3 regions of the Selenomonas sp. oral taxon 149 str. 67H29BP genome follow, and region 1 is predicted to be linked to each of the others. Evidence: riboswitches for the same ligand, from Rfam matches in the RefSeq annotation. Region 1 holds a riboswitch; each other region holds the start of a gene.
The links. A riboswitch is a leader RNA that binds a small molecule or an ion and turns the genes downstream of it on or off. The one in region 1 is predicted to bind molybdenum cofactor.
Positions count from the first base shown of each region.

Region 1 (7,547 bases):
TAGACAATGACGGGCAGCTTGTCATAGGGGTCGGCGACGTATTTGATCATCGAGAGCAGCGACGTGAAGAGTGTGCTCACGATGATGCCCGAGAGGATGATCGCGAGCGTCGTGTTCCCGCCACGGCAGAATTTCACCCCGACCACATAGGTGATTGCTACGGCGAGCAGTCCGCCGCCAAACGTCGTAAGGTGCACGACAAGGACGGGCAGGCTCAGCAGAATGGCAATCGCCGCGCCGAACGCCGCGCCTGCCGAGACCCTGAGGATGGTCGGCGAGACCATTGGGTTGCGGAACATGACCTGATATGCTGCCCCCGAGACAGAGAGCGCTGCGCCGACGAGAACCGCGCCGACGATGCGCGGCAGACGCAGCTCCATCACGACCTGAGCACCGCCGTGCACCGTCGGTGCAAGCCCCATCCAGCCTAGGCACGCCGCGAGCACATCGGAGGCACGGACGGCGTAACGCCCGAGGAGGGAGGACACGCAGATGAGCGCGACGAGCAGGAGCAGCAGGACGGTGAGCTTATACTGCGGTGAAATGCGGCTCATGGTACGACATGATCCTGTGCCAGCAATGCATCGCACTCGGCATCACTGAGGTCATAGTGATAGAACAGATGATAGTACATCTTCATCTCCTCATGCAGATTGACGCCGGACTCCTGCGGATAGAGACGCGCAGCGAGCCACGACAGCCCCATAAAACGGTTGACCGAGGGCGGCCGCCCCATCCAGTCATAGGGTTTTGCCGGCACGCGCAGGATGCGTTTTTACTGAACAGCGCGCATCTCCCGCCACGGAAGCATCGTAAGATCCGGCTCCGACTCCGCGCCGAGAATCAGCACGTCGGGATTCCACGTGAGCACCTGCTCCATCGACACCTGCGTCATCGCGCCCTCGGCAGGTGAGGGGACAACAGCAACATTGTCCGCGAGCAGATCGAGAACCTGTGCATGGAACGAGCCGTGTGCGACCGCCATGTTCCCGAGTGGTCCGCCGAGATAGAGCACGCGGGGCTTATCTTTTATCTTCGCGGCGAGCGCTGCACTGCGTGCATACGTTTTCTGACAGTAGTCGGCTATGGCATTCCCCTCTGCCTCGCGGCCGAGGATTTTACCGAGCGTACGGTACGCCTCATCGGTATTGTCGAGACGTGCCTCGATAAAGATCACGGGGATGCCGAGCGACTCCTGAATCTGATCCATATCCTCAACGATGGTCGACTTCTTCTCGCCGACGTCGATGATGATCTGCGGATTGACTGAGAGCACGGCCTCTTTGTTAAAATTCTTCATCCCGTAGAATTGGCCGAGGACGGGCAGGTCACGATACTGATCCCCTACGAAGGGGAGGACGGTGTCCTTCCACTGCCCCGAGACGCCGACGAGCCGATCAGGGGCAATCGCAAAAAGTGCCATTTGCGCGAGCCCGCCCGATGGGGCGATGCGGTCGATCTGCTTCGGAATCATCACCGTGCGCCCCGCCGAGTCCGTGAACGCGTATGTCTCTGCATCCGGTGCACTCTCCTCCTTTGCTTCCTGTCCGCAGCCGACGAGCAGGACGAGGAGCAGGAGCAGTAGGGCGAGCAGCATATTTCTTTTCTTCATCAGCATCTCCTTTCGCATTGAAACCTCCGCATCCCTGTGCTATCCTATGAACACAGAGACAACGAATGGAGGTATTTTTTTGAACTATTGGAATCTGTACGATGAGATCATCAACGGTCTGCCTGACGATATCTACATCGAGGACTACGCCGTCAGCCGTCCGTGGACATTCGTGCGCGCGGGCGATCTGGTCGGCGTCTGCATGACGATCCCCGCCTACAGCCGCCCGCGCCTACGCAAGGAGAGCTTTCTCGGCTGCTCCCTACGCGAGGCGGGCGAATACGTCCGCTCGTGGCAGGGGCAGGAGGCGGCCATCGCCGCTGCCGCCATCAACGCCTACTACAATCAGCCGTCAAAGGTGGCGGCAATGCAGGGGTTTCACGGTGACGATGCATCTGCTGCGACACCGGAGGAGCGCAAGAAGCTCGAGGCGTTCACCCTCTATACGGAGCAGATTCGCGGGAAGAAGGTTGCTGTCATCGGACACTTCCCGAACTTTCAAAAGAGATGGGAGTCCATCTGCGACCTCTCCATCCTCGAGATGCAGCCTGAGTGGGGCGACTACCCCGCCGAGGCGGCAGAGTTCCTCCTGCCGCAGCAGGACTACGTCTTTATGACGGGGGCGACGTTCGCGAACAAGACCATGCCGCGCCTGTTGGAGCTCTCAGCGAACGCTGTGACCGTCATCGTCGGCCCGTCCGTGCCGATGCACCCGTGCCTCTTTGACTACGGAGCAGACGGGCTTTCGGGGTTCACCGTGACGGATGCCGCACTCGCTGCCGACCTCGTCCACTTCGGCTATGAGGCCGACATCGCATGCTGCGGGAAAATGGCGGACGTTCTGCCGCATTCGGGCGGACGATAAACAGACCGATCAGCGATTCCAAACAACACAACAGAGTTGCCGTACGCTATCCGTATGGCAACTCTGTTTTTCATTGAACAATCAGAAGGTCATATCCATGCCAAGCAGGAAGTTCGTTCCATCGGCAGGGCTTCCCCAGCTATACTGGTAATCCGTATCAAAGAGATTATTGACGCGCAGGAATACACCCATATCCGCGATAGGCTCATAGCGCAGATCAAGATCCGCTGCAAAGTATCCGGCACTGGTCGGTCTGCCGAGCGTATCCAGACGTGCACGCATCGCACGTCCAAGGAGCGTCGAGCGCAGCTTTCCCTCGCGGTAGGTTACACCAAAGTTGAACATCTGCGTCGGGAGTCCCGAAGCAATCGTTGTCCTCCCCTTGCTCTCATCCTCGGCACGAATCCACGAATAGTTGGCAAATCCCGAGAACTTCGGGCTGAATGTCTGCCGGTAGGCAAGTTCCAGTCCACGGATATGGGTCTTATCGACATTTCCTAAGACACGGTCATTCCCAAAAGTCACAAAAGTAAGGCGATCCCTCACCTCTGTACGGAAATAGGAAACATCGAGGTCAGATTTTGGACTAAATTTATGCTTCCAGCCAAGTTCATAGCTGCTGTTGCGCTCCGGCTTTGGAACGGGATAACCATTACGGATATTTCCTGCCGCATCTTTGGAACCGACGAACACATGCGAGCGCCCTGCCGAGAAACGAACCGTATCGCGTTTCGTTGCATCATGTGTGATGTTAAAGACGGGGTCTGTCGCATGCGCATAGGAGCTTGTCTTCGGCGTCGATTTATTGTCCATATAATCCTGCCTTACCCCCTCATAATAGCGAACGCCAAGTGTCAGGCGTGTCCTGCTGCTCGGGCTCCATGCATTCTCAACATAGAAACTCCTACGTGCATCATTGCCGTCACGGCGGTAGGAGGTATTGTTTTCATCCGTATTCCAACTGAGCTTTATATACTTCGCACCAAAACTCAGTACGTTTCTGCTGTTATACGCAACAGATGCGTTCGCCTCGACGCCGTTGCCGCGCAAGAACCATCCACTGCGATACCACTGCGGTGCCCCATGCGTAAAGAACGGAAGAGAACCTCCCTCCGTCGCGAGCAGATTACGCACCCAAAGATTGTTCTCATCGATCATGTGGTAATACTTAACATCATACTGCCATATATCATTCGGTCTGCTTTCATACCGCAGGGCAATATTGGATTGACGGAACCCCTTAAAGTGCCAATCCGTCGCATTGTTATTCTTTACATGATTAGGGGTTATATTATTTCCTGCCTGCACCGACCATCTGGGTCCACGTGGCGCAACATACTGGCCTGTCGCTGGATCAACAGACTCCGGAACTTCTCTGTCCATATCGGAGTAGTAGCCGTTCAATGTCAATGAGGATTTATTGCTCGTCTTGAACCGAATCTTGCCGTCAAAATATAGTTTCTTATCTGTCTGATTCTCCAGATAGCCCGCAGAATAATGCCTTGACAGATTGACGGCATAACTGATGTTCTTATCGCTGCCGCTGTAGCCGAGCTTCGTGTCGAAGGTGTGATTCGACCCACCTGCGACACTCACGCGGAACTTGCCGGGCCCCCTGCCGTCCTTCGTCGTAACGAGGATGACGCCGCCCTTGTAGTCCGTGCCATACTGCACCGGTCCCGGTCCTTTGATGATCTCAACCTTCGCGATGCTGTCCGCCGGGATGGTCGAGAGATCAGATGCGGCATGCGATACAATACCGTTGAGTGGGAATGCCGGAATGCCGTCGATATAGACCTTTGTCTGGTCAGAACTCGCACCGCAAACGCGCACCATCTTGCTGTCCTTTGCCGCAGGTGCCATATAGAGCCCCGGTACCTGCGAGAGGATGTCGGAGAGGTCGCGTAGCCGCGCTCCTTGATCTCCTGCTCCGTGATTGTGTTCGTCGTCACGAGGTACTTGTCGACGCCGTCTGCGTCGACATTGACCGTATCCGTCGTGTAGTCCGCACCCGCTGCATACGCATGCGGGAGGAAGACAAATCCTGCCGCGACCGCTGCTGCAAATACCGTCGAATGTTTCCTGCTGTGCTTCATGAATACCTCTCCTATTCCTGCACAAAAAAGACTGTTCCCCGTACTGACCGCACGAAGAACAGTTTCTGCAAGAACACACTCAGAGTCATCCTGTTTCATCGTTCTCCTTTTCAATATGGGAAGGTCGCCGCATTTCTGCGACGGCCCTGTGAACAGACACACAGCCATGTATCTGCTCAGGCGCAATACCATAGGCATAAGCCCTTAGGATATTTTTGCTCGGAAAACGTATGTAATTTTCTGTTTAATTCTACTAAAATTCTTTTATCCTGTCAATCCGTTTCTAACAGTCCCCTATTCTCACCGCCGATAGCGCACGCAGAGTGCCTTGAGCTTCTGCGGGTCGATCTCGAGGAGGTAGTCCTTCTTGAGACACCAGCGCCAGTTGAGCCCGACGGTGCCCGGGGTGTTCATGCGTGCGCGCTCGTCGAGCCCGAGGATGTCCTGCATGGGGATGATCGCCATGCGGGCACGTGAGGCATACGCCGCCTTGATGAGACGCTGACAGATGGTCCGCGGGCGGTCGGAAGTCGTCCCCACGAGGTTGGCGAGCGATTCGCGCAGCACCTCGTCGATGTCGCGGCTGTACCAGCCGACGGTGGTGTTGTTGTCGTGCGTCCCTGTGTAGACGATGCTGTTCTCGGGCGCGGTGAAGCCGATGCGTCCCGAGCTGTTCCCTGCAATGAGGAACTGGACGATCCGCATCCCGGGGAAGCCGCAGTCGTCACGCAGGCGCTCCACGTCGGGCGTGATGATGCCGAGATCCTCCGCAACGACGTTGAGTTTGCCGAGGTCGCTCTCGATCGCGTCGAAGAATGCCTTGCCGGGGCCCTTGAGCCACGTGCCGTTAAGCGCGGTCTCCGCCTTGCCGTCCACCGACCAATAGGACTCGAATCCGCGGAAGTGGTCGATGCGGATGATGTCCACCTGCTCGCGCAGTTTACGGAAACGGCGTTTCCACCATGCGTACTTCTCCGCCGCCATGGCGTCCCAGTTGTACTGCGGGTTCCCCCACAGCTGCCCGTTCACGGCAAAGTAGTCGGGCGGTACGCCCGCGACGGTGTGCGGCGTGCCGTCCTCGTTCAGGTCAAAGAGGTGCTGATGCGCCCAGACGTCCGCGCTGTCCTGCGCGATAAAGATCGGCATATCGCCGAGAATCTCGATTCCCTTCGCGCGTGCGTAGTCGTGCAGGCGGTTCCACTGTGTATGGAAGACGTACTGCTTGAAGTAGTCAAGCTCCATCGCATCGCGCTGCCGCTCACGGAGCGAGCGGAGTGCGTCAGGGTCACGGCGTTTGATCGCTGCATCCCACTCCGTCCACGCCGCGCCGCCGTACTCCTTCTTCGCCGCGTGAAAGAGCGCATAGTCCTCAAGCCAGTATGCTTCCTTCTCACAGAACGCACGGTAATCCGCATCTGTCGCCCCCTGTGCGCGGAAGGCGCGGAATGCCTTTTCCAGAATCTCCTTCTTGAACGTGCGTACGCGATCAAAGTTGATGAAGCCCGAGTTCGCCTCGTATGGCAGGAAAAGGTCTTTCTCCTTCAGCCAGCCGCGCGCAGCCAGTGGCTCGGGGTCGATGAGCATAAAGTTCCCCGCAAAGGCGGAGATGGACTGATAGGGGGAGTAGCTGCTTCCGACGGGGCTGAGCGGGAGGATCTGCCAAACCTTTTGCCCCGCATCTGCAAGGAAGTCAACAAAGCGGTACGCCTCCTTGCCGAAGTCGCCCACACCGTACTTCGAGGGCAGGGAGGTCGGATGCAGGAGGATGCCCGCCTTGCGCTCGTATCTCTGCTCCTCCTGTCGCTCGCGCAGGAGCAGTCCGAAGAGCGGTGGGATGCGGACGCGCAGATGTCCGCGCTCGACCTCGTAGGTGCGCGAGGGCTTAAAGACGTCCTCAAACACACCGCAGGCAAAGTCGCTCACGTCGAGATCGACGGTCAGCGTCTCCGTCCGGCTGCGGTTGAACGCCACGACAAAGATGCCGGGCTCCTTCTCCTCATTGAACACGTCGTAGCCCGAACGGATCGTGCGCGCGTAGGCGATGACGTCGCCCGCCCCGTAGAGAGGCAGGATGTCGCCCGTGCGCAGTGCATCGTTCCCGTTGCGCACAGCAATGAAGCGTGTTACCCAGTCACGGATCTCGAGATTGCCATGCTCCCAGTCGTAGGGGCGGCGATTGAACGGATCCTTGAACCCCTGCATCCCGATCTCGTCGCCGTAGTAGACACTCGGCACGCCGGGATAGGTCATCTGCCAGAGCGTCGCCATGATGAGGCGGCGGATACCGAGCATCGCCTGATCGAGCGTCATGCGCACGCGCGACTGCTCGATTGCGGGCATGCCCTCGTAGTATGGGACATCACCGAGGATGGTGATGGCACGCTGCACGTCATGACTGCTGATGAGGTTCATCATGGCGTAGAGATTTTCCTTCGGGTAGTTTTCGATCTGGCTCGCCATGCGCCGCACCGTCAGCGCACCGTCTGCCGCCCCTGTCAGGAAGTCCAGCATTGTACTGCGCAGCGGGTAGTTCATCGCCGAGTCCATCTCGTTACCCGAGAGATACTCGCGCGGCGTGCCGTAGGCGACCTTGTTCGACGCGTCCTCCCAGACCTCACCGATCATGACCGCATCGGGGCTGCGCTTCTTGAGCTCGGCAAAGAAGGTCTTGGAGAAGGTCGGCGGCAGCTCGTCGATGACGTCCAGACGCCAGCCTGCGATCCCCTCGTTCATCCAGTGATGGAGGACGCTGTCCTCCCCTGTGATGATGAAGTCCATGTAGGACGGATCCGTCTCGTTGACGTTCGGCAGGGTGTCAAAATTCCACCAGCAGTCATACTCGTTCGGGAAATTGCGGAAATGGTACCACGAGTAGTACGGCGATTCCTTCGACTGATATGCGCCAATCGAATCATACTGCTTCCGACGGTTGAAGTAGATGCTGTTGCTCCCCGTGTGACTGAATACGCCGTCG
Region 1 covers NZ_GL397087.1:2,390,914-2,398,460, reverse strand. The annotation lists gene HMPREF9166_RS11265 (iron ABC transporter permease) at 1-554, opposite strand, end outside; gene HMPREF9166_RS13210 (hypothetical protein) at 551-760, opposite strand; gene HMPREF9166_RS11260 (ABC transporter substrate-binding protein) at 776-1,612, opposite strand; gene HMPREF9166_RS11255 (Rossmann-like domain-containing protein) at 1,692-2,477, shown strand; gene HMPREF9166_RS11250 (TonB-dependent receptor) at 2,559-4,340, opposite strand; molybdenum cofactor riboswitch at 4,661-4,810, opposite strand; gene malQ (4-alpha-glucanotransferase) at 4,874-7,547, opposite strand, start outside.

Region 2 (7,547 bases), 800 kb from region 1:
TCTCGCCGCCGCCGTCGCGCGTGCGAAACGGCGCGTTCTGCTCATCGACATCGACCCGCAGGGAAATGCGACCAGTGCCTTTGGCATCGACAAGAGCACCCTCCCCGCGACGACCTATCGCGTCCTGATCGACGGAAAGCACATGCGCGAGGTCATCATCGAGTCGGACTACCTCGTCGACGTCGTTCCCGCCAATGTGGAGCTTGCGGGCGCCGAGGTGGAACTGGCGTCGCTGGAACATCGTGAGACACGCCTGCGCAAGGCGATCGCCGAGGTGCTGACCGACTACGACTACATCTTTATCGACTGCCCGCCCTCCCTCGGCTTTCTGACATTGAATGCACTGACGGCGGCACACGCCGTCCTCATCCCCATCCAGTGTGAGTTCTTTGCCCTCGAGGGCGTGGCGCAGCTGATGAAAACCATCAGCCTTGTCAAGGAGCGCGCCAATCCGAAACTGCGTGTCCAGGGCGTCGTGATGACGATGTACGACTCGCGGACGCGCATCGCGGGGCAGGTCGTCGACGAGGTGCGCGACGTCTTTGGCGACGCGCTCTATCAGACGATGATTCCGCGCAACGTCCGACTCTCGGAGGCACCCTCCTTCGGGCAGCCGATCACCTCGTACGACATCACATCGCGCGGGGCGGAGATGTATATTGCACTCGCAAGGGAGGTCATACGGCGTGAAGAAGGCTAAAACAGGCGGCCTCGGGCGTGGGCTCGGCGCACTCGGACTCGGAAAAGACGCGCTCACCCTGCCGACCGACCCGCCGCCGGAGGAAAAGACAGAAACCGCTGCAGCCTCCGCGGGCGTCCCGGCGGAGCTCTCCATTGACGTGATCCAGCCCAACCGCTTTCAGCCGCGCCGCGAGTTCGACGAGGCGGCACTCGAGGAGCTGCGCGAGTCCATTGCACAGCACGGCATCCTCCAGCCCGTCACCGTCCGCGACATTGGCGCGGGCAAGTACGAGCTCATCGCGGGCGAGCGGCGTCTGCGCGCCGCCAAGATGGCAGGGCTCACGACCGTTCCTGCATTTTTCCGCACGGCGAACGACGCGGAGATGGCAGAGATGGCACTCATCGAGAACCTCCAGCGTGAGGATCTCAACCCAATCGAGGAGGCACACGCCTATCAGCGGCTCCTCACCGAGTTCAAACTCTCACAGGAACAGCTCGCGCGCCGCGTCGCACGCAGCCGCTCGGCAATCGCGAACAGCGTCCGCCTCCTGCGCCTCGCGAAAGAGGTGCAGGCATTCATCGCGAACGGCGTTCTCACCATGGGGCAGGCACGTCCGCTCCTCGCGCTCGAGACCGCCGCGCTGCAGCGTGAGGCGGCAGAGTACATCCAGGAGCACGAGCTCTCGGCGCGCGGCGTCGAGGCGCTCGTCAAACGCCTGGCGAAGGATCCGAACGCACTGAAAAAATTAGCGCCGCCAAAGCCAGAGAAAAAGCCAGACCTCTTCGTCCGTGAGGCAGAGGAGCGCCTGACGCGCAGCCTCGGCACGAAGGTACGCATCCAGACGGGACGCGAGGAGGGGAAGGGGCGGCTCGAAATCAGCTACTTCTCCGCCGAGGATCTGGAGCGACTGCTGTCGCTCCTGACCGTATCGGCAGACGGCGTGGCAAAAGAGGACAAGCGTGCGGCACTGCGCGCATTCTCCACGCAGAAATTCACCGTATAGGATGTGCGGCGTGCCGTCTGCCGCCCTCTGGGGCACATCCGCCTCCGCCCCATGGGGGACGGAGGAAAGAAGGGAAGAGAGAACTTGTTTTTTAGTAATCTAGTGAAGTCGATCGAAGCACATGATGCAGCCCTCCTGCTCACCGCGCTGCTCCTGATCTTCGTCCTGCTCATCCTCGTCATCTACGTCATGGTACGGCTCTCGACGATGAGCAGCCGCTACCGCGCGATGATGCGCGGCTCGAGCAAGGACGATCTCGAGGGGATGCTGATCCAGCACGTGCGCACGGTGGAGGAGGTCGCGGCAACGAACGCACGCATCCTCGAGGAGAACGAACTAATCCGACAGTTCATCCGCCAGTCGCTCGTGCGCGTCGCCTCCGTGCGGTTCCGCGCCTTTGAGGACATGGGGGGCGACCTCAGCTATGCCGTCGCCCTGCTCGATGCGAACAACGACGGCGTGATCTTCTCCAGCATCTTTGCCCGCGAGGACTCGCGCAGCTACATCAAACCGATCAAAAACGGATCGTCGGACTACCCGCTGAGCGACGAGGAAAAGGACGTACTGAAGGAAGCCATGGCAAAACCGCTGCCCATCCAGTACTGAGAAGATATCAACGGACAAAAACCTGCTGTGTCACAGCAGGTTTTCATATTCTTCGGATAGGATAGGGAAATAGGGAAATAGGGAAATAGGGATCGGACAGGAACATCTCGATGGGAAGAGGGGGACGCATTGAGCGAAGAACAATCACGCTATAAACTGCAGCTGGTGGATCGGGAAACGGACACGACGCACACCGTGCGCCTCTCGCTGCGCGCCCTGCGCCTGCTCGCCGTGGGCGTGGGCGCGGGGGCGGCACTCGTCGCTGTCGGCTCGATTTTCTCCATCTACACCCTCACGTATGCCTACCTCCAGGAGGAGGAGACGGCACAGCTGCGCGAGGCGAACCGCATCCAGCAGGAGCAGATCCTCCAGATCGCGAAAAAGGCCTCCGCGCTTGGGCAGGAGGTCGATGCCATTCAGCGTACGGAGGACGGGCTGCGCGCACTCGTCGGCGCACCGCCGGCGGAGGCGGACAGCGCGGTACAGAAAGGAGATGTCGCACCGGCACCGACGGGCGGCGCACCGCACGCACTCACGACGGATGAGGTCGGCGAGGCACTCACGATGCTAGAGGAACGCACCGCAGTGCGCCGCACCTCCATCGGACAGCTCGCCGCCATGATGCAGAAGGATGTGCCGGGGGCATCCTCCTTTCTGGGGGTCGATACACCCGTTACCACCCCGACAGGCTGGCCGACGGACGGCTTCATCAGTTCAGGGTATGGACTGCGCTGGAATGGCGCAGAGTTCCATCAGGGCATCGACATCGCCGCCGAGATGGGCACGCCCATCGTTGCGACGGCGGACGGCGTCGTGACCATCGCGGGCTGGAACGCGGGCGGCTATGGCAACATGGTCGACATCGATCACGGGAGCGGCGTCTCGACACGCTACGGACATGCCTCGGCGGTCGTGGTGACCCCGGGACAGCGCGTGCGGCGTGGACAGATCATCGCCTATGTCGGCTCGACGGGGCACTCCACAGGACCGCATCTGCACTACGAGGTGCGCCTCAGCGGACAGCCCGTCAACCCGAGCTCGTATTTGTAAGCAAAGGAGACACTATGCAATCCATCACCTGCCTGCTCGCCGCAGGAATCCTCCTCCTCCCCGTCAGCGGGACGGCCGCCGAGAAGGAGACGGAGATCCATGCCGTCATGGCGGCAGAGGAGTCTCATGGAGACGCTGCCGCGTCAGAACAGCGCACCGCATCTGCCGCAAAGGATGCGCAGGAGACAGTGGATACGGAAAAGACGACAGACAGGGCGCAGACCACGGCGGAGCCCGCGGCAAAGGACCGTGCGGCATCGGAACAGCGCACGCAGGAAGATGCCTTCGATGCGGAGATGGATGAGCTCGGCACAGAGAACCCTCCAGCAGAGCAGACACCGCAGACCAATGCCGCCTCGGCGAGAGATGCGGAGGCAAAGACGAAGACGAAGACGGCAGAAGAAACGGCTGATGGGGAAGGGACGGCCGAAGCCGTTCTTGTCAAAGAACCTGTGAAGGAAAAGGAGCCAGCCGCCGCAGCGACGGACGGCGCAGGGCATTCTGCCGTGTCCGCAGAGCCTGCAAAGAAGGCAGATGCCGCGGATAAAAAAGCTGAGAAAAAGCATGCCGCAGCCGCAGCGGCAAAGCGCGAGGCGTACGGCAAAGAGACGGCGATCGAGCCCGTCACGCTGAAGGACGGCGACTGGGTCTTCATCGAGGGCGACGAGCGGCGCGGCTGGTTCTTTGACCGCAGTCACATGAAGCGCAACGCCGACGGCTCCGTCTCCTACTGGCAGCTCATTCTCTACAACAACCTCGGTCGGGCACAGTTTGCCGAGGCGATGAAGAATGCGGACTACGAGCACCTCGGCTACACCATGCAGCGGCGCGTGCTCAGCCCGAAAAAGGACGCCATCAGCACCTACGAGATCCTCGCCTACGACGGGAATAGCGCACTCATCACGGAGAGCAGCCGCGAGGGGCACCGCGCCGTGATCCGCGCAAACACCATGACAGAGAAAGAGCGCGACGCCGTACGGCAGGAACTGCGCCGAAAGAAATAACAGCGAGGGACGCATCTCCCCATGTGCATCATCACCGATGCCAGAGGGATGCGCCCCTTTTTGATCGAATTAAGGAATCGCTGATAAAACAGTCTCTCAGATTGGCGTAGATTTTTGTCCGATTGAGGCAGCAAACCGGACGCATAGCAAGGGCCATGTGGAGGATTTGCTAACGACAAGCAGGCGGAAAAGATGCGTCAAGATGGCTGTGCCGAATTTATCAGTGCTTCCTTAACTGCAGATACAGTATTTATCAACTACGAATAAATAAGCAATAACTATAACAAATCAATATAATTTCAGCATATCCTGAGAATAGTTTTCGTATATTGACAGGTTGTTTTCACTCTGTTAAACTGTTCTTAATTACATAGGTATAGAGGTACATTGTATCTCTCGGTTTCCGAGCAAAAGCATCTAAGGGCGATGCCTATGATGCTGCGCCTGCGCCGCAGGGAGCGATCCCTGCCGTGCACAGGGTTTCGGCAGAAATGCCGGAGCCTCCCTTCCGAACGCGGTTTCCTGCAGAAAACCACGCTCCCTTGAAAAGGAAACGACAACATTGCCGCGCAAAGGCGAGGAGGGGATATTTTGGTGCAAAATATCCCTTGGATTCGTCTGCTACGAGGGACTGTTTGTCGTGCCCTCGGGTGCGTCGGACGGCTCCTCCTTTATTATTTTGTACGGAAGGGCCCTGGCTTTCGCGGGATTGGCTTTATATATCTGATGTGTGGGAAGTATTGACGCAAGTTTCTGTTGTCAATCGCCCTGTCGTTCTGCTCGCAAAGGTGTCTGTGTGCCGATCGCGGCGGGATGGATGCGGGTGTTTGGCATGACGGCAGTCTTCCATAGGGACAGGAGGCATAATGTGAACAAAAGGGAGAGCTTGTGGGAGGCATATCTCGCAAAAGGCTTCAGCCGGCGGAATTTCCTCAAGGGCTGCGTGACCCTCACGTCGCTCATGGGGCTGAGCACAGACAACCTCACGAAGGTCGTCGAGGCCGCCGAGGCGAAGCCGCTGCCGGTTGTGATCTGGCTGCACGGGCATGAGTGCACGGGCTGCGATGAGTCGTTCATCCGCTCGGGCGCACCGCTCGCATCGGATCTCGTGCTGAACGAGATTGCGCTCGAATACAGCCATCTCCTCTGCGCCGGCGAGGGTGAGGCGTTCGAGGCACATCTCGAGGAGACGATCAAGAAGTATCATGGCGAGTACATCCTTGCCGTCGAGGGCGCGGTTCCCATCGGGGAGCACGCCTACACCTGCATGTCGGGCGGTCACTCCTTCGAGCATACGCTGAAGCACGCCGCGGAGGGAGCAAAGGCGGTCATCGCCTACGGCACGTGCGCGACGGCGGGCGGCATCCAGGCGGCTGCGCCGAATCCGACGGAGTCCAGGGGGATCCGTTCCCTCATCGGCGCGAAGCCCTATATTGCTGTGCCCGGCTGCCCGCCGATTCCCGAGGTTATGACAGGCGTCGTCATGCACGTTGCGCTCTTCGGCACACTGCCGCCGCTTGACGGCGAGGGACGTCCGCGTCAGTTCTACGGCAACCGCATTCACGACACCTGCTACCGCCGTCCGTTCTTCGATGCGGGCATGTTTGCCGAGCGCTTTGACGACGCGGGTGCAAAGGGGGGCTGGTGCCTCTACAAGCTCGGCTGCCGCGGCCCCGAGACGTACAACTCCTGCGGCAATCTGCGCTGGTATCAGGGACTCTCGTACCCCATCCAGTCGGGCGCACCCTGTATTGGCTGCAGCAACGCGAACTTCTGGGATCAGGCGCCGTTCTCGAAGCGTCTGCCGGAGTACAACGGCATCGATGTCGACATGGTCGGCGCAGGCCTTGCCGTCGCAACGGCAGTCGGTGTTGCGGCGCACGCGGGCGCGAGCCTTGTACAGAAGAGATGCCATGAGAAGCAGCTCGAAAAAGAGGGAAAGCAGGTGCATGAATGAAACACGTCGTTGTCGACCCAATCACCCGTATTGAGGGACATCTGCGCGTTGAGCTGCAGGTGGACGAGGCATCGGGCAAGGTCACGGATGCCATCTCCTCCGGGACGGCATGGCGCGGCCTTGAGCTCGTCATGAACGACCGCGATCCGCGCGATGCATGGGCATACATTCAGCGCATCTGCGGCGTCTGCACATCCTCTCATGCGCTCGGCTGTCTGCGTGCCGTCGAGGACGCATTCGGCATCACGATCCCAAAGAACGCGCACTACATCCGCAACATCATTGCGGCGTGCCTCGGGCATCAGGATCACATCATCCATTTCTACCACCTCCACGCGCTCGACTGGGTCAGCCCGCTCGAGGCACTGAAGGCGGATCCGGCGGCGACGGCGGCGCTCCAGAACACGGTGCTCCAGACCTATCGCCTGCCGTTCCGCGGGCCTGCGGCATTCGACACGGATGCCTACCCGCACGACTTCCCGATCGCATCGCCCACCTATTACGCCGCGATCAAGGCAAAGGTGCAGAAGATCGTCGACAGCGGTCAGCTCGGCATCTTCTCCGCGCAGTGGTGGGATCATCCGGACTATCAGCTCCTCCCGCCCGAGGTGCATCTCATGGCGATCTCGCACTACCTCGAGATGCTCGACAAGCAGAAGGATCTCGTCGTCCCGCACGTCGTCTTCGGCGGAAAGAACCCGCATCCGCACTATGTGCTTGGCGGCATGCCATGCTCCATCTCGATGGAGGACGGCAACGCGCCGATCAATGCAGCGCGCCTCGCGATCGTTGACCGCTCGATCAATCAGGCACGCCACATGATGAACGACTACTATCTCCCCGACGTGCTCGCCATCGGACATCTCTACGTCCAGAAGGGCTACACCTCGGGCGGAGGCCTCGCGAAAAAGCGCGTGCTCGCCTTCGGCATGTTCTCCGAGGAGCCGTTCTCGGGTGCATCGAACGGCGACTTCTTCAAGAACCTCCTCGTGCGCTGCAACGGCGTCGTCGAGGACTTCGCTTCGGGCGTCATGAATGCGAAGGTCTATGACTTTACGGAGAAGGATCTGACGGATGCCGACGGCGTCGCAGAGAGCGTCGAGCACGGCTGGTACGAGTACAAGGGTGGCGACGACAAGGCACTCCATCCGTGGGAGGGCGAGACGACCCCGCACTACACGGAGCCGAAGGAAGGCACGAAGACCGAGTGGAAGGCGCTCAACGAGCAGGGCAAGTACTCCTGGC
Region 2 covers NZ_GL397087.1:1,594,906-1,602,452, reverse strand. The annotation lists gene HMPREF9166_RS07615 (ParA family protein) at 1-700, shown strand, start outside; gene HMPREF9166_RS07610 (ParB/RepB/Spo0J family partition protein) at 687-1,685, shown strand; gene HMPREF9166_RS07605 (DUF4446 family protein) at 1,770-2,291, shown strand; gene HMPREF9166_RS07600 (M23 family metallopeptidase) at 2,421-3,341, shown strand; gene HMPREF9166_RS07595 (hypothetical protein) at 3,356-4,345, shown strand; molybdenum cofactor riboswitch at 4,735-4,881, shown strand; gene HMPREF9166_RS07590 (hydrogenase small subunit) at 5,214-6,302, shown strand; gene HMPREF9166_RS07585 (nickel-dependent hydrogenase large subunit) at 6,299-7,547, shown strand, end outside.
Region 2: another riboswitch for molybdenum cofactor. It lies ahead of HMPREF9166_RS07590 (hydrogenase small subunit); the one in region 1 lies ahead of HMPREF9166_RS11250 (TonB-dependent receptor).

Region 3 (7,547 bases), 1.0 Mb from region 1:
TTTCCTATACGTTGACGTGAAAGGCAGAAGTTGATGCGTCGAAGCAACCGGGAAAAGTGCACGTTTGCTTCGCGGGGGGATTGCTGCAGGACATCACCACAGCACTGCTTCGTCAGAGAATCACAACATCCACTTCCGCCCCTGCCGCGAGCGGCGGCATCCCCGCCGGCACATCCACAAACGCGTCGCAGCCTGCCGCCGAAAAGAGCGAGCCGGACTCATGCTGATCGGGCAGCGAAACGCGCCCATCCGCCTCCATGCGTGCACGCAGGAAACGCCGTCCGTGGCAGGGCTTGGGGAACGCATCGGCGAGCACGGCACGGCGGCGCGGCATGAGCACATCCGTCTCGCCCGCAAGCCGTGCAATCGCCGGACGCGCCATCAGCTCGAACGTCGCATAGGCGGCGAACGGGTTGCCTGAGAGCGCGATGCCGAGCATGCTGCCGCGCGTATAGGCAATGGCGGGGGCGCCCGGCTTCATGCAGACGCGCCAGAACAGCCGCTCCGCCCCAAGGGCGGGCACAACGCCGTGCATGATGTCCTTCTTGCCCACGGAGACGCCGCCCGACGTGAGAAAGAGATCCACACGATCCGCATAGGAGGCGATTACCTCCGCCGCGCGTTCCACATCATCAGGCACCGAGCCGACCACCGTCACCTCTGCGCCGAGTTCCTTCAGGCGTCCCGCAAGGAGGTAGAGATTGCTGTTGTAGATCTTGCCGGGACGCAGCGGCTCGCCGGGCTGCATCAGTTCGTCGCCCGTACTGGCAACGGCAATGCGTACGCGCCGATGGACACATACCGCAGCATAACCCTCACTCGCGAGTACCGCAATCTGCGCCGCATGGATGCGCTGTCCCCGGCGCACGAGCAGATTTCCCTTTTTGATATCCTCGCCCGCATAGCAGTAGTTCTCGAACGGCTGCGACGTAAAGGGAACAAAGATCGCATCCCCCTCCTCACGCACATCCTCCTGCCGCACGACACAGTCACAGCCCTTCGGAATCGCGCCGCCCGTCATGATGCGGACACACTCGCCCGCGCCGACTGCGCCGGCGAAAAAATCGCCCGCGCACTCCTCGCCGATCACCGACAGGCGCACAGGGTGCTCTGCCGAGGCGTCCGCCGTACTCGCCGACGCAAAGGTATAGCCGTCGAGCGGCGAACGGTCAAACGGCGGATTGTCAAACGCTGCGTACACATCCTCCGCCGCCACGCGCCCCACCGCCTCCAGCAAGGGAACGCGCTCCGTCTCCGCGACGGGTACTGCATGTGCGAGCAGTACCTCGATTGCCTGTTCAAGTTCGATATCCTGCATGGAATTCTCCTTACTTTCCGAACGGGCAAATGGGATAGTGGCAAACCTTGCATCCCATGCAGAGCCCGCCGATCCCAAGGCGCGTGATCTCCTGCCGCGTCCACGCGCTGCCCGCCGCGACACGCGGCAGAATAATATCAAAGATCGTCGCGGGCGAGTACATCACGCAGCCCGGCAGCCCCATGATCGGCACCTGCCGCCCATCCTTCTCATAGTAGGCGAGCAGGAACATCGCCCCCGGCAGCACAGGCGCGCCGTACGTCACGATGCGCGCCCCCGTCGCTTTGATCGCCGCCGGCGTGCGGTCATCGGGGTCGACGCTCATGCCGCCCGTGCAGAGCACCATATCCATCCCCGCGTCGAGCAGCTCCTCAATCGCCGCACGCGTGTGCTCCGTCCCATCATCCGAAAGACGGTGCTCATCCACCTTCAGGCCGAAGGCACGCAGCTTGGCGTCGATCACGGGCGTGAACGTATCCTTGATGCGCCCATGGAACACCTCAGAGCCCGTCGTCACCACGCCGACCTTCATCTTCTGATACGGCAGGATCCGCAGCATCGGCTGAGTGCCCGCCGTCTCACGCACCCGCTCCATCACCGCCTTGTCGATGACGAGCGGGATCACGCGCATCCCCGCGAGCTTCGTCCCCGCCTTGACAGGCATGTGCTGCGCAATCGTCGCAATCATCACATCCTCGATGTCGTTGACGGCATTGAGCGCATCCTCGTTCACCTCGAACACGCCCGCCGTCGTCGCGGTCAGCTCTATCTTGCCCTCGCTCGGCTCACTCGCCGCCATGTGCTCATTCTGACAGACATCACGCAGGATCGCCGCCGCATCGTTCTCATGCAGCAGATTCGGATCGTCCTCCCAGACAAAGATATGCTCTTTGCCAATGCGCAGAAGAACGGGAATATCCTCCGCGCGGATGATATCCCCCTTATGGAAACGTGCGCCCTTTCGTTCCCCGCGCACAATCTCTGTAATGTCGTGGCAGAGCACCATCCCCACCGCATCCTGAACACGAACCTCACGCATACTGCTCCCCCTGCTATGGCAGCGCTGCACATACGCTGCCCCTCCCCAAAGGCAATCACCCCGTATAACGATTCTCAACTATGAATATCTATTATTGATTATACCACAAAAAATAAATAACCTCTATGAGTTTTCCTAAATTATAGATAGATTCATTTAATGTTAGAGAAACACAATTGATTTTCTACGCTGATTCCGCTATGATAAAATTATTTCACGAGGAAAGGAGGATATCTATGCCAGAAACAGGACTGACGCATTTCGATGCAGGCGGTGCCGCCATCATGGTCGATGTCAGCGGCAAGAACAAGACACATCGCGAGGCCATCGCGAGCGGACGGATTTGCGTGAGCGAAGCGGTCTATGCGGCGATCACGGCGGGCACGGCAAAAAAGGGCGACGTCCTCGGTGTCGCGCGCATCGCCGGCATCATGGCGGCAAAGCGCACCGCGGACATGATCCCGCTCTGCCATCCGCTGCCGCTTGCCAAGTGCAGCATCGACTTCACGCTTGAGGAGGTGCCGCACCATGCGGTATATGCTGCGGCGACGGTCAAGGTCACGGGCGAAACGGGCGTGGAGATGGAAGCACTGCACGCCGTGAGCACGGCGCTGCTGACCATCTACGACATGTGCAAGGCGATCGACAAGCGCATGGAGATCACAGACATTCGTCTCGAGCGTAAGTCCGGCGGCAAGAGCGGCACATTCGTCCGCTGAGAAGGAGGGCAGCGCCCTCACCCTCTCCGAGCAGAGCACGTCTAAGGAAACATCTATGGCACTCTGCCTGACGCATATCGTCACAGGGTATGTCGGGAAACGGACATACCTCCCATTTGCAAAGGAGAAACATCACATGAACATCAAAAAGACACTCACCGCCCTCTTGGCGGGCACGGCTCTTCTCACCGCCGGCTGCATCGGCGGCGGCAACAGCGCGAACAAGATGGAGACGCCGCAGGAGAGCCCCATCGAGCTGCAGGTCTCTGCGGCAGCGAGCCTCACGGACGCGATGAAGGAACTCGCCACGATGTACGAGGAGAACAACAAAGAGGTTCATATCGTCTACAACTTCGGCAGCAGCGGCGCCCTACAGCAGGCGATCGAGAACGGCGGAGCCGCCGACGTATTCGTCTCCGCCGCACAGAAGCAGATGAATGCGCTCGACGAGAAGAAGCTCCTCGCGGACGGTACGCGCGTCGATCTCCTCGTCAACGACATCGTGCTGATCACGGCAAAGGACAGCAAGCTGAACCTTCCCGACTTCAAGGCAGTGCTCGACCCGCAGGTTGCGCACATCGCTCTCGGTGAGCCGAAGGGCGTTCCTGTCGGACAGTACAGCGAGGAGGTCTTTACGAAGCTCGGCATCCTCGACCAGGTCAAGGCGCGTGCCGTCTACGGCTCCGACGTACGTCAGGTGCTCGCATGGGTCGAGACGGGCGATGCGGACTGCGGCGTGGTCTATGCGACGGATGCCGCCATCTCGGACAAGGTGAAGGTCGCCGCCGTTGCCCCTGCCGACACGCATAAGCCCATCGTCTACCCCGCCGCTGTGCTGAAGGACTCCAAGAACGAGATGGCCGCGAAGGAATTCCTCGCCTTCCTCCAGACGGACAAGGCAGCCAAGGTCTTTGAGAAATACGGATTCACCGTCAAATAATGGCAGACGAAACATTCTCCCCGCTCATCATCTCCCTTGAGGTGGCGGGGCTTGCTACTGTCCTCACCTTCTTCGTCGGTATTGGGCTCGCCTACGGCGTGCTGCGTATCCGCAGCCATATCGCGGCGACCATTGCCGATGCTGTGATTACTCTGCCGCTCGTCCTGCCGCCGACCGTCGTTGGGTTCTTCCTCCTGCTCTTTCTCGGAAAGCGCAGTGCCATCGGGAGCGCCCTCCTCGCCATCGACCTGCCGCTTGTCTTTACGTGGCGTGCGGCGGTCATCGCAGCGGTCATCGTGAGTCTTCCGCTTATGTACCGCACGGCGCGCGGCGCATTCGAGGCACTCGACAGCAGCATGATTCATGCGGCGCAGACGCTCGGCGTCAGCAATGGGCGCATCTTTTGGCGCATCATCCTGCCGAATGCACGGCACAGCATCCTCGCAGGGCTCGTTCTCTCGTTTGCCCGTGCCCTCGGCGAGTTTGGTGCGACCATCATGTTCGCGGGCAATATCCCAGGGCGCACGCAGACCATGTCCACCGCCATCTATGCGGCGGTGCAGGCGAACGACTACGACCTCGCCTTTCGCTGGGCAGTCATCATCTCCCTGTTCTCGCTCTTCTTTATCGGTGCGATGAACCTCTACCTCAAACGGGAGGTGCATGAATGAACCTCGTCGTCAACATCGAAAAACGCCTGCGTGACTTCACGCTCTGCGCGAACTTCACGCTCACGAATACGACGCTCGCCCTGCTCGGCGCGTCGGGCAGCGGCAAGAGCATGACGCTGAAGTGCATCGCGGGGCTTGAGACGCCGGATCGCGGACAGATCATCCTCAACGGCCGCACGCTCTATGACAGCAGTGCAGGAGTCAACCTCCCGCCGCAGGAGCGCAGTGTCGGCTACCTCTTTCAGAACTACGCGCTCTTTCCGAATATGACCGTCCGCGAGAACATCATCTTTGCACTGGACGGATCACAGGAGGAAAAGGAACGCATCCTTGCCGAGAACGTGGCGCGCTTCTCCCTCGACGGACTCGAAAACGCCTACCCGGCAGGGCTCTCAGGCGGACAGCAGCAGCGCGCTGCCTTTGCGCGCATCCTCGCGCGCGGCGCAGATGTCCTGCTCCTCGACGAGCCGCTCTCCGCACTCGACACCCATCTCAAGTGGCAGATCGAAACCGCACTGCGCGAGATCCTCATGGGTCAGAACATCGCGGCGATCCTCGTCACACATGACCGCGACGAGGCATTCCGCATCGCGCAGGAGATCGCGACCGTCGACCGCGGACAGCTCACGCCCCCGATGGATCGGCACGAGCTCTTCCGCAGTCCCGGTACGTGTGCAGGTGCACGCCTCACAGGATGCAAGAACATCTCTGCCGCCCGCCGCCTCGACGCGGCACACATCGAGGCGACCGACTGGGGCATCACGCTCGCGGTCACAGACGATGTGACGGATGCGCACCATATCGCCATCCGCGCACATTACTTCGTTCCCGTGCAGGAAGACGGCGAGAACGTCTTCACCGCACAGATCGCAGAGATCATCGAGAGCACCTTCAGCATGATCGTCATGCTTCGCTTCGCCGATGGTGCTCACCGCGTGCGCTGGGAGGTGGACAAGCCCGCATGGGATGCGCTTCGTGTGAGCGAAAACGCAGCCCTGCGCATCTGCCTTCCGCCTGAAGCACTGATGCTGCTGCGGGATTAGGGGAGACAGACAAACGCATACAAAAACGCCCTTATGGTGCATCGCGCCATAAGGGCGTTTTTCTGTACTACGCAGAGCGCGTCAGCCGCCCCTCTGCCATCGTATAGCAAATATCCGCATATGATGCTGCCTCGCACTCATGTGTGACGAGGAGGACTGCCGTGCCTGCATCGGCGGTCTCGCGCACGAGATTAAGCACGTGCCGTGTATTCTCCGCATCGAGGTCGCCCGTCGGCTCATCAAGGAGCAGAATCTGCGGCACGCCGGCAAGAGCCCGCGCGATCATCATGCGGCGCAGCTCCCCGCCCGAAAGCTCCGACGGACAGACATGCGCGAGCGGTGCGATGCCAAGCCGCTCCATCAGAGCATCCGCATGTGCAGATACGTCCTGTTCCCTGCCATAGAGAAGCGCCGAGAGGAGGACATTCTCCCGCACCGTCAGCGCGCGAAGCGACATCAGCTGCTGCGGTACAATGCCGAGCGTACTGCTGCGCAGCTCCGCACGCGCATCCTCGGGCAGTGCGTAGAGATCCGTCTCCCCTATGAGCACCTTCCCCGTCACGGGCGGCAGGAGCCCGCCCAAGATATGCAGCAGCGTACTCTTGCCGCTGCCCGAACGCCCCATGACCGCCGTCACCGTACCGGAGGAGAGGCACAGATCCGTCTCCGCCACAGCGACAATGTACCCTTCCCGCGCACTGTCGCGCAGGAAATCCTGACTGATTTTCTCCGCCCGCAGTTCCATCATCCATCCTCCCGCAGCAGTGTGCTGATCGGCGCCGTACATACGCGCCCCACCGTCCACGCCGCCGCCAGCATCCCAGACAGTGTCACTGCGAGGAGCGTATTCACCGCCAGCAGCAGAATCGTCCCGCCGTCGGGGAGAATATAGGGGCGCATCAGCCCCGCCTTCATCAGGCCCGCGAAGGGCAGAATAATCAGTGCGCCGAGTGCAACTCCTGCCGCAGCGCCCGCCGCCGAGGCGAGTGCCGCCTCCGTCAGCATCATGCGTGTCAAAAAGCCGCGCGCCGCCCCCGCGATGCGCAGCATCAGATACTCGCGCCGCCGCTCGCGCGCCGACAGGTGAAAGGCGATGCCGAGAACGATGACGGCGATCACCCAGACCACTATGACGAGCCCGCCGATCGTCTCCAAGATGCCGCCCAGTCCCTGCTCCACTGCGTGCACCATTCCGTGTGCAGGGCGCGCTGTAAGCGCGGGATATGCCGCATTGACCGCCTCTGCCACGCCCTCGGGCGAGAACCCGTCCGCCGTCCGTATCATCACGGCAGAGATCGCATCCTCCGTCGGACCCCCCTGAAACACATCAAAGCCCCTTTTCGCCGCATTCGCCATCATTGCACGGATCGTCTCCATATTCGTGTAAACCGCCGTATCCATCCCCGTTCCCGTCGGCGTGAGCCGTCCCACAACGCGGCAGGGCAGATCGTAGAACGTCAGCATCCCATCCGCAGGCACGGAAATGCCGCTGCCGACGAGAATATCGCCATAGCCGACCGTACCGCCATAGCTCTCGCGGATCCACGGCTGAATGGTCTGATCCGAGGCGGGATCAAAGCCGATCAGCTGCACCGCTACGGAGCAGCAGCCCGCATGTGCCGAGGCAAGGAAGAACTGCGGCGTCGCATGCGCCACCCCCGCCATGCTGCGCAGATCGGAGAGATAGTGCTCCTCCATGTAGAACTGCGCGGGAACGCCCTGCACGAGCACCCCCTCCAGCGAGCCCGCTCCCTCTGCCGCCTTCGGCAGGACAATGACATCTGCACCGAGCCGCTGCTGAAACTGAATCAGACCGC
Region 3 covers NZ_GL397087.1:1,347,265-1,354,811, forward strand. The annotation lists gene glp (gephyrin-like molybdotransferase Glp) at 113-1,318, opposite strand; gene HMPREF9166_RS06420 (molybdopterin-binding protein) at 1,329-2,357, opposite strand; gene moaC (cyclic pyranopterin monophosphate synthase MoaC) at 2,558-3,076, shown strand; molybdenum cofactor riboswitch at 3,089-3,219, shown strand; gene modA (molybdate ABC transporter substrate-binding protein) at 3,213-4,016, shown strand; gene modB (molybdate ABC transporter permease subunit) at 4,016-4,687, shown strand; gene HMPREF9166_RS06440 (sulfate/molybdate ABC transporter ATP-binding protein) at 4,684-5,730, shown strand; gene HMPREF9166_RS06445 (ABC transporter ATP-binding protein) at 5,798-6,478, opposite strand; gene HMPREF9166_RS06450 (FtsX-like permease family protein) at 6,475-7,547, opposite strand, start outside.
Region 3: another riboswitch for molybdenum cofactor. It lies ahead of modA (molybdate ABC transporter substrate-binding protein); the one in region 1 lies ahead of HMPREF9166_RS11250 (TonB-dependent receptor).